DNA from 3 places in the Streptomyces sp. NPDC089915 genome. Region 1 is predicted to be linked to each of the others. Evidence: riboswitches for the same ligand, from Rfam matches in the RefSeq annotation. Region 1 holds a riboswitch; each other region holds the start of a gene.
What was found. A riboswitch is a leader RNA that binds a small molecule or an ion and turns the genes downstream of it on or off. The one in region 1 is predicted to bind thiamine pyrophosphate.

Region 1 (3,882 bases):
AGTAGGCGCGCTGTTGAGCACCCTCTCCTTCTCTATCAGTATCTGAAAACTCACTCCTTGTGATCTGCTCGCGCTTCCACCACCCTTGTCAAGAGGGCCCTGGGGGACCATTCCTGGCCACTTCCACTACAGCGGGGTAGGCAATGCGCGAGTCGGTACAGGCAGAGGTCATGATGAGCTTCCTCGTTTCCGAGGAGCTCGCGTTCCGTATTCCGGTGGAGCTCCGGTACGACGCCCGTGACCCCTACGCCGTACGCCTGACCTTCCACCTTCCCGGAGACGCCCCGGTGACCTGGGCGTTCGGCCGGGAGCTGCTCCTCGACGGCATCAACAGGCCGTGCGGCGACGGGGACGTGCACATCGCCCCCACCGATCCGGGAGCGCTCTGCGACGTCCACATCCGCCTCCAGGTCGGCGGCGACCGGGCCCTGTTCCGGGCCGGCGCCGCCCCGCTCGTCGCGTTCCTCGACCGGACCGACCGGCTCGTTCCGCTCGGTCAGGAGCGCAGCCTCGGCGACTTCGAGGAGACCCTCGACGAGGAGCTCTGCCGGATCCTCGCCGAGGCCCAGCAGCAGAACGAGCAGAACGCGGGCTGAACCCCCGGCTCCGGGAGCTTCCCCGCCCTCAGCGCTTGCGCCGCCGGCCCCGCCCGCCGCGGGCCGGCGCCGCGGCCGGGGCGGGGGCGCCGGCGGGGCCGGTCCGGTCCGCGGAGACCACCAGCGCGGCCAGCGCCGTGGTCACCGGGACCGAGGCGACGAGCCCGATCGAGCCCACGAGGGTCCGTACGATCTCCTCGGCCACCAGCTCGCTGTTGGCCACCGTGCCCATGCTGCTGTTCGCGATGGAGAACAGCAGCAGCAGGGGCAACGCGGCGCCCGCGTAGGCCAGTACGAGCGTGTTCACCACGGACGCGATGTGGTCGCGGCCGATCCGGATGGCCGCCCGGTACAGGGCGCGGGGGCCCATCTTCGGGTCCGCCTGGTGGAGTTCCCAGACGGCCGAGGTCTGGGTGACCGTCACGTCGTCGAGGACGCCGAGCGATCCGATGATCACGCCCGCGAGCAGCAGACCGCTCATGTCGATGTTCGGGTAGAGCCCGTGGATCAGCCCGGTGTTGTCGTCCGTGTTCCCGCTCAGGAACGCCCAGCCGATGAACAGCGAGCCCAGCAGCCCGATCAGCAGCAGTGAGACCAGGGTGCCGAGGACGGCGACCGAGGTGCGTGCGGTCAGCCCGTGGCACATGTAGAGGGCGATCAGCATGATCGCGCTGGCTCCGACCACCGCGACGACCAGGGGGTTCGAACCCTGCAGGATCGCCGGGAGGATGAAGAGGGTCAGCACCCCGAAGCTGACCACGAGCGCGATGAGCGCGAACAGTCCGCGCATCCGGCCGACGACGACCACCGCGACCGCGAAGACGGCCGCCAGGAGGGCCATCGGGAACTTCCGGTTCAGGTCGATCACGGAGTACTGGAGGTCGCGCGGCGCGTCCGGCGCGTAGGCGACCACCACCTCCTGGTCCTTCTCCAGCTGTCTCGGCGCGCCCGGCTGGACGATCTCGAAGAAGACGCGGCCCTTGTCCGGTCCGGTGCCCACCTCGACGGTGGCCCGCTTGCACGACCCGGCCTGCGCGCCGCGTCCCTCGGGGGCGGGGGTGCTGCCGGTGGGGGGCACCTGCGAGGCGTTCACCGACTTGCAGTCGACGTTCGAGAGGGCGACCACCTTGCCCTGCTGGGTCTGGCGGTCGAAGCCCACCCCGGTGCGCTCGTGGGCGGGGGCGCCGCCCGGCCACAGCACCACCATGCCGACGCAGACGGCGGCGGCGAAGGGGATGAGGACGGCGGAGATGACCTTGCGCAGGTGCTTGGAGACGGGGGCCGCCGGCCCGTGGCCGTGACTGTGGCCGTGGCCGTGGCCGTGGCCGTGGCCGTGGCCGTGCCCATGCCCTTGTCCGTGGCCTTGTCCGTGATCGGGGGATCCGTGGCCGTGGGAAGGCCCCTCGCCACCGCCGGCCGCATGTCCGTGGGACGCATGCTCGTGGCCGGTGTGGCCCAAGGGGTCTGTGGGCTCGTTGGGGGGCTGCGGCGAGGTCGTCACCGGCAGATCATCGCAAGAGATGAGGGGGCCCACTGTTCAGCACGCCACAGATGACGCTAGCGTGGGGGCTACTTTGCACAACGCGGGAGCTCGGAGCACCGGGCTGAGAGGGCGCTGATCACCGTACGCGCATGAGAATGCGTACGGGAGGAGGCTGCGTCGACCGCCGAACCTGTTACCGGGTAATGCCGGCGTAGGGAGATCAGGTCTCATGACCATTCAGGACGCACGCACGCCTGCCGCCGGCGAGAACGCCGACGGCCAGACCGAGCGCCAGCCCGGCTGGCACAAGGGATACCTGGCGGGTTCCCGCCCGGACATCCGGGTGCCGGTCCGCCAGGTCCACCTCACCAACGGCAAGGACGTCACGCTCTACGACACGTCCGGTCCGTACACCGACCCGCAGATCGAGACCGACGTGCGCCGCGGCCTGCCGCCGCTGCGCGAGAACTGGATCATCGGCCGCGGTGACACCGAGGAGTACGCGGGCCGTCCCGTGCGCCCCGAGGACGACGGCATCAAGCACACCTCGCCCCGCGGTGGCCTCAAGAACCTCGACGCGGTCTTCCCGGGCCGTCCGCGCCTGCCGCGCCGGGGCCGTGGCGGCCAGGCCGTCACGCAGCTCGCGTACGCCCGCCGGGGCGAGATCACCCCGGAGATGGAGTACGTCGCGCTCCGCGAGAACGTCTCCCCCGAGGTCGTTCGCGAGGAGATCGCCGCAGGTCGCGCGGTGCTTCCGGCCAACGTGAACCACCCGGAGATCGAGCCGATGATCATCGGCAAGCGGTTCCTGGTAAAGGTCAACGCCAACATCGGCAACTCGGCCGTCACCTCCTCCATCGAGGAGGAGGTCGACAAGATGACCTGGGCCACCAAGTGGGGCGCCGACACGGTCATGGACCTCTCGACCGGCCGCAACATCCACACCACGCGTGAGTGGGTCCTGCGCAACTCCCCCGTCCCGATCGGCACCGTGCCGCTCTACCAGGCGCTGGAGAAGGTCGACGGCCGTGCCGAGGACCTGACCTGGGAGATCTACAAGGACACGGTCATCGAGCAGGCCGAGCAGGGCGTCGACTACATGACGGTCCACGCCGGCGTGCTGCTGCCGTACGTGCCGCTGACGGCCCGCCGCAAGACCGGCATCGTCTCGCGCGGTGGCTCGATCATGGCCGCCTGGTGCCTGGCGCACCACAAGGAGAACTTCCTCTACACGAACTTCGAGGAGCTCTGCGAGATCCTCGCGGCGTACGACGTCACCTACTCGCTCGGTGACGGCCTGCGCCCCGGCTCCATCGCGGACGCCAACGACGCGGCGCAGTTCGCCGAGCTCAAGACGCTGGGCGAGCTGAACACGATCGCCAAGCGGCACAACGTGCAGACGATGATCGAGGGCCCGGGCCACGTCCCGATGCACAAGATCAAGGAGAACATCGACCTCCAGCAGGAGATCTGCGAGGAGGCGCCGTTCTACACGCTCGGCCCGCTCACCACGGACGTCGCGCCCGCGTACGACCACATCACCTCCGGCATCGGCGCCGCGATGATCGCCTGGTGGGGCACCGCGATGCTCTGCTACGTGACGCCCAAGGAGCACCTGGGCCTGCCCAACCGCGACGACGTGAAGACCGGCGTCATCACGTACAAGATCGCGGCGCACGCGGCCGACCTGGCCAAGGGCCACCCGGGCGCCCAGGAGTGGGACGACGCCCTGTCCGACGCCCGGTTCGAGTTCCGCTGGGAGGACCAGTTCAACCTGGCCCTCGACCCGGACACGGCCCGCGA
Region 2 (3,882 bases), on a different contig from region 1:
GGTTATCCTGGAGGGCGCGCCGTGTTCGCACGGCGCGCCCTTTCCGTCACGCGGCCGAGCCGCCGCGGACCGGCCCTGCACGCGCGGGGTGACCCCCACCCCGTCGTACCGAGGAGTACCGCATGGCCCCCCGTCCCGTCCCGGGCGAGCTCACCTTCGTCGCCCCGCGTGGAGCCAAGAAGCCTCCGCGGCACCTCGCCGACCTGACCCCGGCCGAGCGCCGCGAGGCGGTGGCCGCGATCGGCGAGAAGCCGTTCCGGGCCAAGCAGCTCTCCCAGCACTACTTCGCCCGCTACGCCCACGACCCGGCCGAGTGGACGGACATCCCGGCCGGCTCGCGCGAGAAGCTCCAGCAGGAGCTGCTGCCCGAGCTGATGAACGTCGTGCGGCACATCAGCTGCGACAACGACACCACCCGCAAGACCCTGTGGAAGCTGCACGACGGCACGCTCGTCGAGTCCGTGCTGATGCGCTACCCCGACCGGGTGACCATGTGCATCTCCTCGCAGGCCGGCTGCGGCATGAACTGCCCGTTCTGCGCCACAGGCCAGGCCGGCCTCGACCGCAACCTTTCCACCGCCGAGATCGTGCACCAGATCGTCGACGGCATGCGCGCCCTGCGCGACGGCGAGGTCCCCGGTGGCCCGGCCCGCCTGTCTAACATCGTCTTCATGGGCATGGGCGAGCCGCTCGCGAACTACAACCGCGTCGTCGGCGCCATCCGCCGCCTCACCGACCCGGAGCCGGACGGCCTGGGCCTGTCGCAGCGCGGCATCACCGTCTCCACCGTCGGCCTGGTCCCGGCCATGCTGCGGTTCGCCGACGAGGGCTTCAAGTGCCGCCTCGCCGTCTCCCTGCACGCCCCGGACGACGAGCTGCGCGACACCCTCGTCCCCGTGAACACCCGCTGGAAGGTCCGCGAGGTCCTCGACGCGGCCTGGGAGTACGCCGAGAAGTCCGGCCGCCGGATCTCCATCGAGTACGCCCTGATCCGCGACATCAACGACCAGGCCTGGCGCGGCGACCTGCTCGGACGCCTGCTCAAGGGCAAGCGGGTGCACGTCAACCTGATCCCGCTGAACCCGACGCCGGGCTCGAAGTGGACCGCCTCGCGACCCGAGGACGAGAAGGCCTTCGTCGAGGCCATCGCCCGCCACGGCGTGCCCGTGACCGTACGGGACACCCGCGGCCAGGAGATCGACGGTGCGTGCGGACAGCTCGCCGCGAGCGAGCGGTAGGCTGGCCCGCGTACATCTGCATATTCCGACAGGGGAGCGCCACAGCGCTGAGAGTGCGGCACACGTTTTTGGATCGAGCACCGTGGCCGCAGACCCTCTGAACCTCGCCCAGGTCATTCTGGGTAGGAAGTTCGGTCACCACCTCAAGCTGTTGCGCCCTGCCCGGGCGCCCCGCTCCACCAGAGCGCCCGGGCGGGGCCGCGTCTTCTCCTGGTCATCCCAGGAGGAATGAACCGTGAGCACCACCAAGAAGATCGCGGGCGCGGCGCTGGCCGCCGCCCTCGGCGTCAGCACGCTGACCGCGTGCGGCGGCGGCACCAAGAAGGACGACGGGGCCGCCGAGAGCGGTGCCCCGAAGTCCAAGACCGTCACCCTCGTCTCCCACGACTCCTTCAACGTGACCGACTCGGTCCTCAAGGAGTTCGAGCAGCAGAGCGGCTATACCGTCAAGGTCCTCAAGTCCGGGGACGCCGGCGCCGCCCTGAACCAGGAGATCCTCACCAAGGGCTCCCCGCGCGGCGACGTCTTCTTCGGTGTCGACAACACGCTCCTCTCGCGCGCCCTCGACAACGGGATCTTCACCCCGTACGAGGCCAAGGGCCTGGCGGAGGTCAAGCCCGAGTACGTGCTCGACAAGCAGCACCGGGTCACCCCCGTCGACTCCGGCGACATCTGCGTCAACTACGACAAGGCCTACTTCGCCGACAAGAAGATCGCCCCGCCGCAGACGCTGGACGACCTGCTCAAGCCCGAGTACAAGAACCTGCTGGTCACCGAGAACGCCGCGACCTCCTCGCCCGGCCTCGGCTTCCTCCTCGCCTCCGTCGGCAAGTACGGCGAGGACGGCTGGAAGGACTACTGGACCAAGCTGAAGGCCAACGGCGTCGAGGTCGTCGACGGCTGGGAGCAGGCCTACAACGAGCGCTTCTCCGGCTCCGCCGGCGGCAAGAAGGCCAAGGGCGACCGTCCGCTGGTCGTCTCCTACGCCTCCAGCCCGCCGGTCGAGGTCCTCTACGGCGAGCCCCAGCCGGCCGAGGCCCCCACGGGCGTGGCCACCGGCACCTGCTTCCGCCAGGTCGAGTTCGCGGGCCTGCTGAAGGGCGCGAAGAACGAGGAGGGCGGCAAGGCCCTCATCGACTTCCTGATCGGCAAGAAGTTCCAGGAGGACATGCCGCTCCAGATGTTCGTGAACCCGGTGGTCAAGGACGCGAAGCTGCCGGAGGTCTTCACCAAGCACGGCGTGGTGGTCGAGAAGCCGGAGAACGTGGCCCCCGAGACCATCGCGAAGAACCGTGACCAGTGGGTCAAGGCATGGTCCTCGATCGTCGTGAAGTAGTCCGCGACGGCTCCCCGAAGGAGAGCGGGCGGGCCACCGCCGTCAGGCTGGCCCTGATGGCCGTGCCGCTCGCCTTCTTCGGGCTGTTCTTCGCCTACCCCGTCGCCGCCATCGTCGGCCGCGGGTTCAGGACGGACGAGGGCTGGCGGTTCGGGCGGATCGGCGAGGTCCTCGCCCAGCCGGACATCGCCGGCGTGCTGTGGTTCACCACCTGGCAGGCGCTCGCCTCGACCGTGCTCACCCTGCTCGTCGCGCTGCCCGGCGCGTACGTGTTCGCACGGTTCTCCTTCCCCGGCAAGCAGCTGCTGCGCGCCCTGGTCACCGTCCCCTTCGTGCTGCCGACCGTGGTCGTCGGCACGGCCTTCCTGGCCCTGGTCGGGCGGAACGGGCTGCTGGACGAGGTGTGGGGCGTCCGGCTGGACACCACCGTGTGGGCGATCCTGCTCGCCCACGTCTTCTTCAACTACGCCGTCGTCGTCCGCACGGTCGGCGGGCTGTGGGCCCAGCTGGACCCGCGCCAGGAGGAGGCCGCCCGGGTGCTGGGCGCCGGGCGGTTCGCGGCCTGGCGGCGGGTGACCCTGCCCGCGCTCGCCCCGGCGGTGGCGGCGGCCGCGCTGATGGTGTTCCTGTTCACCTTCAGCTCCTTCGGCGTCGTGCAGATCCTCGGCGGCCCCTCGTACGCCACGCTGGAGGTCGAGGTCTACCGGCAGACGGCGCAGCTGCTGGACCTGCCGACGGCCGCGGTGCTGACGCTGGTGCAGTTCGCCGCCGTCGGGCTGATCCTCGCCGTGCACGCCCGGACCGTGCGCCGGCGGGAGACCGCGCTGCGGCTCGTCGACCCCGCGCGCACCGCGCACCCGCCGCGCGGCTGGGCGCAGCGCGGGCTGCTGGCCGGGGTGCTGCTGACGGTGGCGCTGCTGATCGTGGCGCCCCTGGCCGTGCTGGTGGAGCGGTCCCTGGACGCGCCGGGCGGGTACGGGTTCGGGTTCTACCGGGCGCTCCAGGAGGCCGGGGCCGGTGGCGGAACGTTTCTGGTGCCGCCGCTGGAGGCCATCTGGAACTCCCTGCAGTACGCGCTCGCCGCCACCGCCATCGCCCTGGCCGTCGGCGGGCTCGCGGCGGCGGCGCTGGCCCGGCGGGCGGGCCGCTTCGTCCGGGGCTTCGACGCGCTGCTGATGCTCCCGCTCGGGGTGTCCGCCGTGACGGTGGGCTTCGGGTTCCTGATCACCCTCGACGTGCCCCCGCTGGACCTGCGCACCTCCTGGATCCTGGTGCCGCTGGCGCAGGCGCTGGTCGGGGTGCCGTTCG
Region 3 (3,882 bases), on a different contig from region 1:
TCTCCGGCACGGCGCCGGTGGTCAGCAGCTCCGCCATCACGTCGCCGGTGAGCGGGGTCAGCAGGACGCCGTTGCGGTAGTGGCCGGTGGCCAGGTGCAGCCCGGGCAGGTCGGTCGGGCCGAGCAGCGGCGCGTTGTCGGGGGAGCACGGGCGCAGCCCGGCCCGGGTCTCGACCAGTGGGAGCTCGGTGATGCCGGGGACCAGCTCGTGGGCGTCGCGCAGCAGCTCGTAGACCCCGCCGGCGGTGACGGTGGTGTCCCAGCCGAGTTCCTCGCTGGTGGCGCCGACGACGAGCTCGCCGTTCTCGCGCGGTACGAGGTAGACGTGGCTGCCGCGCACGACGGCCCGTACCGTCCGGGACAGGAACGGGGCGTAGGCGGGCGGGACGGCCAGGCGCAGCACCTGTCCCTTGACGGGCCGTACGGGTGGCAGTACCTGTTCCGGTACGCCTTCCAGCCGGCCGCTGAGCGAGCCCGCGGCCAGGACGACCTGGTCGGCGCGGAGCTCCGTGCCGTCGTCGAGCAGTGCTCCGCGGGCCTGGTCGGCGGTGACGAGGAGCCGGCGTGCGGCGGCCCGGTGGATGGTCACCCCGGCCCGTTCGCAGGCGGCCAGGAGTGCGGCGGCGAGCCGGCGCGGGTCCACCTGGTGGTCCCCGTCGACGCGCAGTCCGCCGCGTACCCCGGGGGCCAGCATCGGCTCCAGGCGGCGGCACTCGCGGCCGGTGAGCCATTCGGACTCCAGGCCGCAGCGGCGCTGGAGGGCGTGGAGTTCGCGCAGGTGGAGGCGGTCGTCGGCGTCGAGGGCGACGGCCAGGGTGCCGCAGGCCCGGTAGCCGAGGTCCATGCCGCCGCTGGCCTCGGTGAGCTCGGCGGCGAACTCCGGGTAGCGGGCGGCGGAGGCCACGTTGAGGCCGAGCAGGGTCTCCTCGCCGTAGTGCAGTTCGGTGACGGCGGCGAGCATGCCGGCCGCGACCCGGGCGGCGCCGCCGCCGGGGTCGGGGTCGGCGAGCGCGGTGCGCAGCCCCCGCCGGGCCGCCCGCCAGGCGGTGACCAGGCCGATGATGCCGCCACCGATGACGAGGACGTCATCGCCCCGGTGGTCGGATCCCTTGTCGGATGCGTGCATGGGCGTCCAGCCCCTCCCTTCGCCGGCATGACCCGGATCAGGTTCGTACGGTCGGAGGCCGGCCAGCCTCCCTCTCAGCCCGGTGCGCCCGGACTCCCGCGATAGGTACGGTGGCCAGCGTAACCCCGGGGCCGGTGCCGGGTAAGGCTGCCTCCCTCCGCCCGCCTCCCTCCGCCGTTCCGACCCGGCTTTCCTGACGGGCCGTCAGGTGACTAGGCTGACCGTGTGAGCGAGCAGACGGAACAGACGAAGCCCGGTGTCGTGATCGTCGGCGCCGGAATGGCCGGGGTGCAGACCGCGGTGGCCCTGCGGGAACAGGGCTGGACGGGCCCCGTGACCCTGCTGGGCGCCGAACCCCACCAGCCCTACGACCGGCCCCCGCTGTCCAAGGCGGTGCTCCTCGGCAAGGCCGAGGACTCCGCCTTCGACGTGGACTTCGAGGGCCTCGGCATCACCCTGCGCCTGGGGACGGAGGTCACCGGCCTGCGCGCCGCCGACCACGAGGTGGACACCGAGGCCGGCCCGGTCCCGTACGAGGTCCTCGTGCTGGCCACCGGAGCCACCCCCCTGACCCTGCCCGGCGCCGGCGGTGTCCCCGGCGTCCACCTGCTGCGCACCCTCGACGACGCCGCCCGGCTGCGCCCCGTGCTGGCCGCCGCCCCCGCCGCCGTCGTCGTCGGGGCCGGCTGGATCGGCGCCGAGTTCGCCACCGCCGCCCGCGAGGCCGGCTGCGCCGTCACCGTCGTCGAGGCCGCCGACCAGGTCCTGGCCGGAGCCCTGCCCGCCGAGGTCGCCGCCCCCATGGCCCGCTGGTACGAGGCCGCCGGCGCCACCCTGATCACCGGAGCCCGGGTGGCCGGGGTCGAGGAGGGCCGGGTGCTCCTCGCCGACGGCCGCGAGCTGCCCGCCGGGGCCGTCGTCGTCGGCATCGGCGCCCGCCCCGCCACCGACTGGCTCGACGGGAGCGGGGTCGAGCGGGGCCCGGACGGCTCCGTCACGGCCGACGCCCACCTGCGGACCTCCCTGCCCGGGGTGTACGCCGTCGGCGACTGCTCCTCCTTCCCCTCGGCCCGCTACGGGACCCGGCTGCTGGTCCACCACTGGGACAACGCCCTCCAGGGCCCCCGCGCGGTCGCCGCGAACATCGTCGCGGGGGATGCCGTCCAGGCCTACGACCCCGTGCCGTACTTCTGGTCCGAGCAGTTCGGCCGCTTCGTCCAGTACGCCGGCCACCACGGCGGCGCCGACACCCTGCTGTGGCGCGGCGCCCCGGACGGTGACGGCTGGTCGGTGTGCTGGCTGCGCGAGGGCGTCCTCGTCGCCGTCCTGGCCGTCGGCCGCCCCCGGGACCTGGCCCAGGGCCGCAGGCTGATCGAGGCGGGCACCCCGGTGGATCCGGCCAAGGTGGCCGACCCGGCCGTCCCGCTGAAGTCGGCGGCCGCCTGACGCACCCCCGGCGGGGGCCGTGACCGGACGCGGCCCCCCGATCCGGGCGGATCCCCGCCCATGGGGACGGACCCGGACGGACGGGGCCGGGTACCGGCGGCTCCGCCGAGGTGGCAGGCTTGTGTCCGTGACCGAGATTGACGCAAAGATCGATGCCCTCGTCCCCTCCTGGCTGTACCTCCCCGACATCGCGGAGATGCTCGACCTCGAGGTGACCAGGGTCCGCCAGATGGTCAAGGAAGGGCAGCTCATCGCCGTACGCCGGGGCGAGAACCGCGCCCTGCAGGTTCCGGCCCAGTTCATCGACGGCGACAAGGTCGTCAAGGGACTCGTCGGCCTGCTGACCGTGCTGCGCGACGACCGCTTCTCCGACGAGGAGATGCTGGAATGGCTCTTCACCGAGGATCCGACCCTGCCCGGCACCCCCGTGCAGGCGCTGCGCGAGAATCGCGGCACGGAGGTGAAGCGGCGCGCCCAGGCGCTCGCCCTCTGACCGGCTGATCCACAGGTGTGCGGGCGGGCCGGGGTACCCTCGGCCCGCCCGCACACCGCTATCACCAGGGGGTACTCCCATGCAGCAGCTGTCCGACGCCCGGCTCTACCTGTGCACGGACGCCCGCAAGCGGCAGGGCGACCTCCCCGAGTTCCTCGACGCCGTGCTGGCCGGAGGCGTGGACATCGTCCAGCTCCGCGACAAGGGCATGGAGGCCGGCGAGGAACTCGAACACCTCCAGGTCTTCGCCGAGGCGGCCCGCCGGCACGGCAAGCTCCTCGCGGTCAACGACCGCGCCGACGTCGCGCACGCCATCGGCTCCGACGTGCTGCACCTCGGCCAGGGCGACATCCCCGTCCCCGCCGCTCGCGCCATCCTCGGCCCGGACGTCCTGATCGGGCGCTCCTGCCACGCCGAGTCCGAGGTGGACGCCGCCGTCGCCGAGCCCGGCGTGGACTACTTCTGCACGGGCCCCTGCTGGCCCACCCCCACCAAGCCCGGCCGCTACGCCCCCGGCCTCGGCCTCGTCCGCTACGCGGCCTCCCTGGAGCAGGACCGCCCCTGGTTCGCCATCGGCGGCATCGACGCGGGCAACCTGGACGAGGTCCTCGACGCCGGCGCCACCCGCGTCGTGGTCGTCCGCGCCCTCACCGAGGCCTCGGACCCCGGCGCGGCCGCCGCCGACCTGGCCAAGCGCGTCCGCGCCCGCCTCGCCTAGCGGATCCCGGGCCGGCCGCCCGCGCCGCGTACTCGCGGACCGTTCGAGTCCTGGTCGAGCCCGCGCCAGGGTGTCCAAAAATCTGTCCAATGGATGGAC

Region 2: linked by a shared signal. The riboswitch ahead of AB0O29_RS28010 (thiamine ABC transporter substrate-binding protein) and the one ahead of thiC (phosphomethylpyrimidine synthase ThiC) in region 1 are both predicted to bind thiamine pyrophosphate.
Region 3: linked by a shared signal. The riboswitch ahead of thiO (glycine oxidase ThiO) and the one ahead of thiC (phosphomethylpyrimidine synthase ThiC) in region 1 are both predicted to bind thiamine pyrophosphate.

The regions. Positions count from the first base shown of each region.
Region 1 covers NZ_JBFBGN010000004.1:81,260-85,141, reverse strand. Annotated here, with positions in the region: gene AB0O29_RS02705 (helix-turn-helix domain-containing protein) at 1-46, shown strand, start outside; gene AB0O29_RS02700 (SsgA family sporulation/cell division regulator) at 144-596, shown strand; gene AB0O29_RS02695 (YibE/F family protein) at 625-2,097, opposite strand; TPP riboswitch at 2,170-2,314, shown strand; gene thiC (phosphomethylpyrimidine synthase ThiC) at 2,309-3,882, shown strand, end outside.
Region 2 covers NZ_JBFBGN010000126.1:8,520-12,401, forward strand. Annotated here, with positions in the region: gene rlmN (23S rRNA (adenine(2503)-C(2))-methyltransferase RlmN) at 123-1,238, shown strand; TPP riboswitch at 1,259-1,385, shown strand; gene AB0O29_RS28010 (thiamine ABC transporter substrate-binding protein) at 1,474-2,574, shown strand; gene AB0O29_RS28015 (iron ABC transporter permease) at 2,631-3,882, shown strand, end outside.
Region 3 covers NZ_JBFBGN010000143.1:10,675-14,556, reverse strand. Annotated here, with positions in the region: gene thiO (glycine oxidase ThiO) at 1-1,126, opposite strand, end outside; TPP riboswitch at 1,124-1,236, opposite strand; gene AB0O29_RS29415 (FAD/NAD(P)-binding oxidoreductase) at 1,352-2,572, shown strand; gene AB0O29_RS29410 (Rv2175c family DNA-binding protein) at 2,700-3,065, shown strand; gene thiE (thiamine phosphate synthase) at 3,145-3,783, shown strand.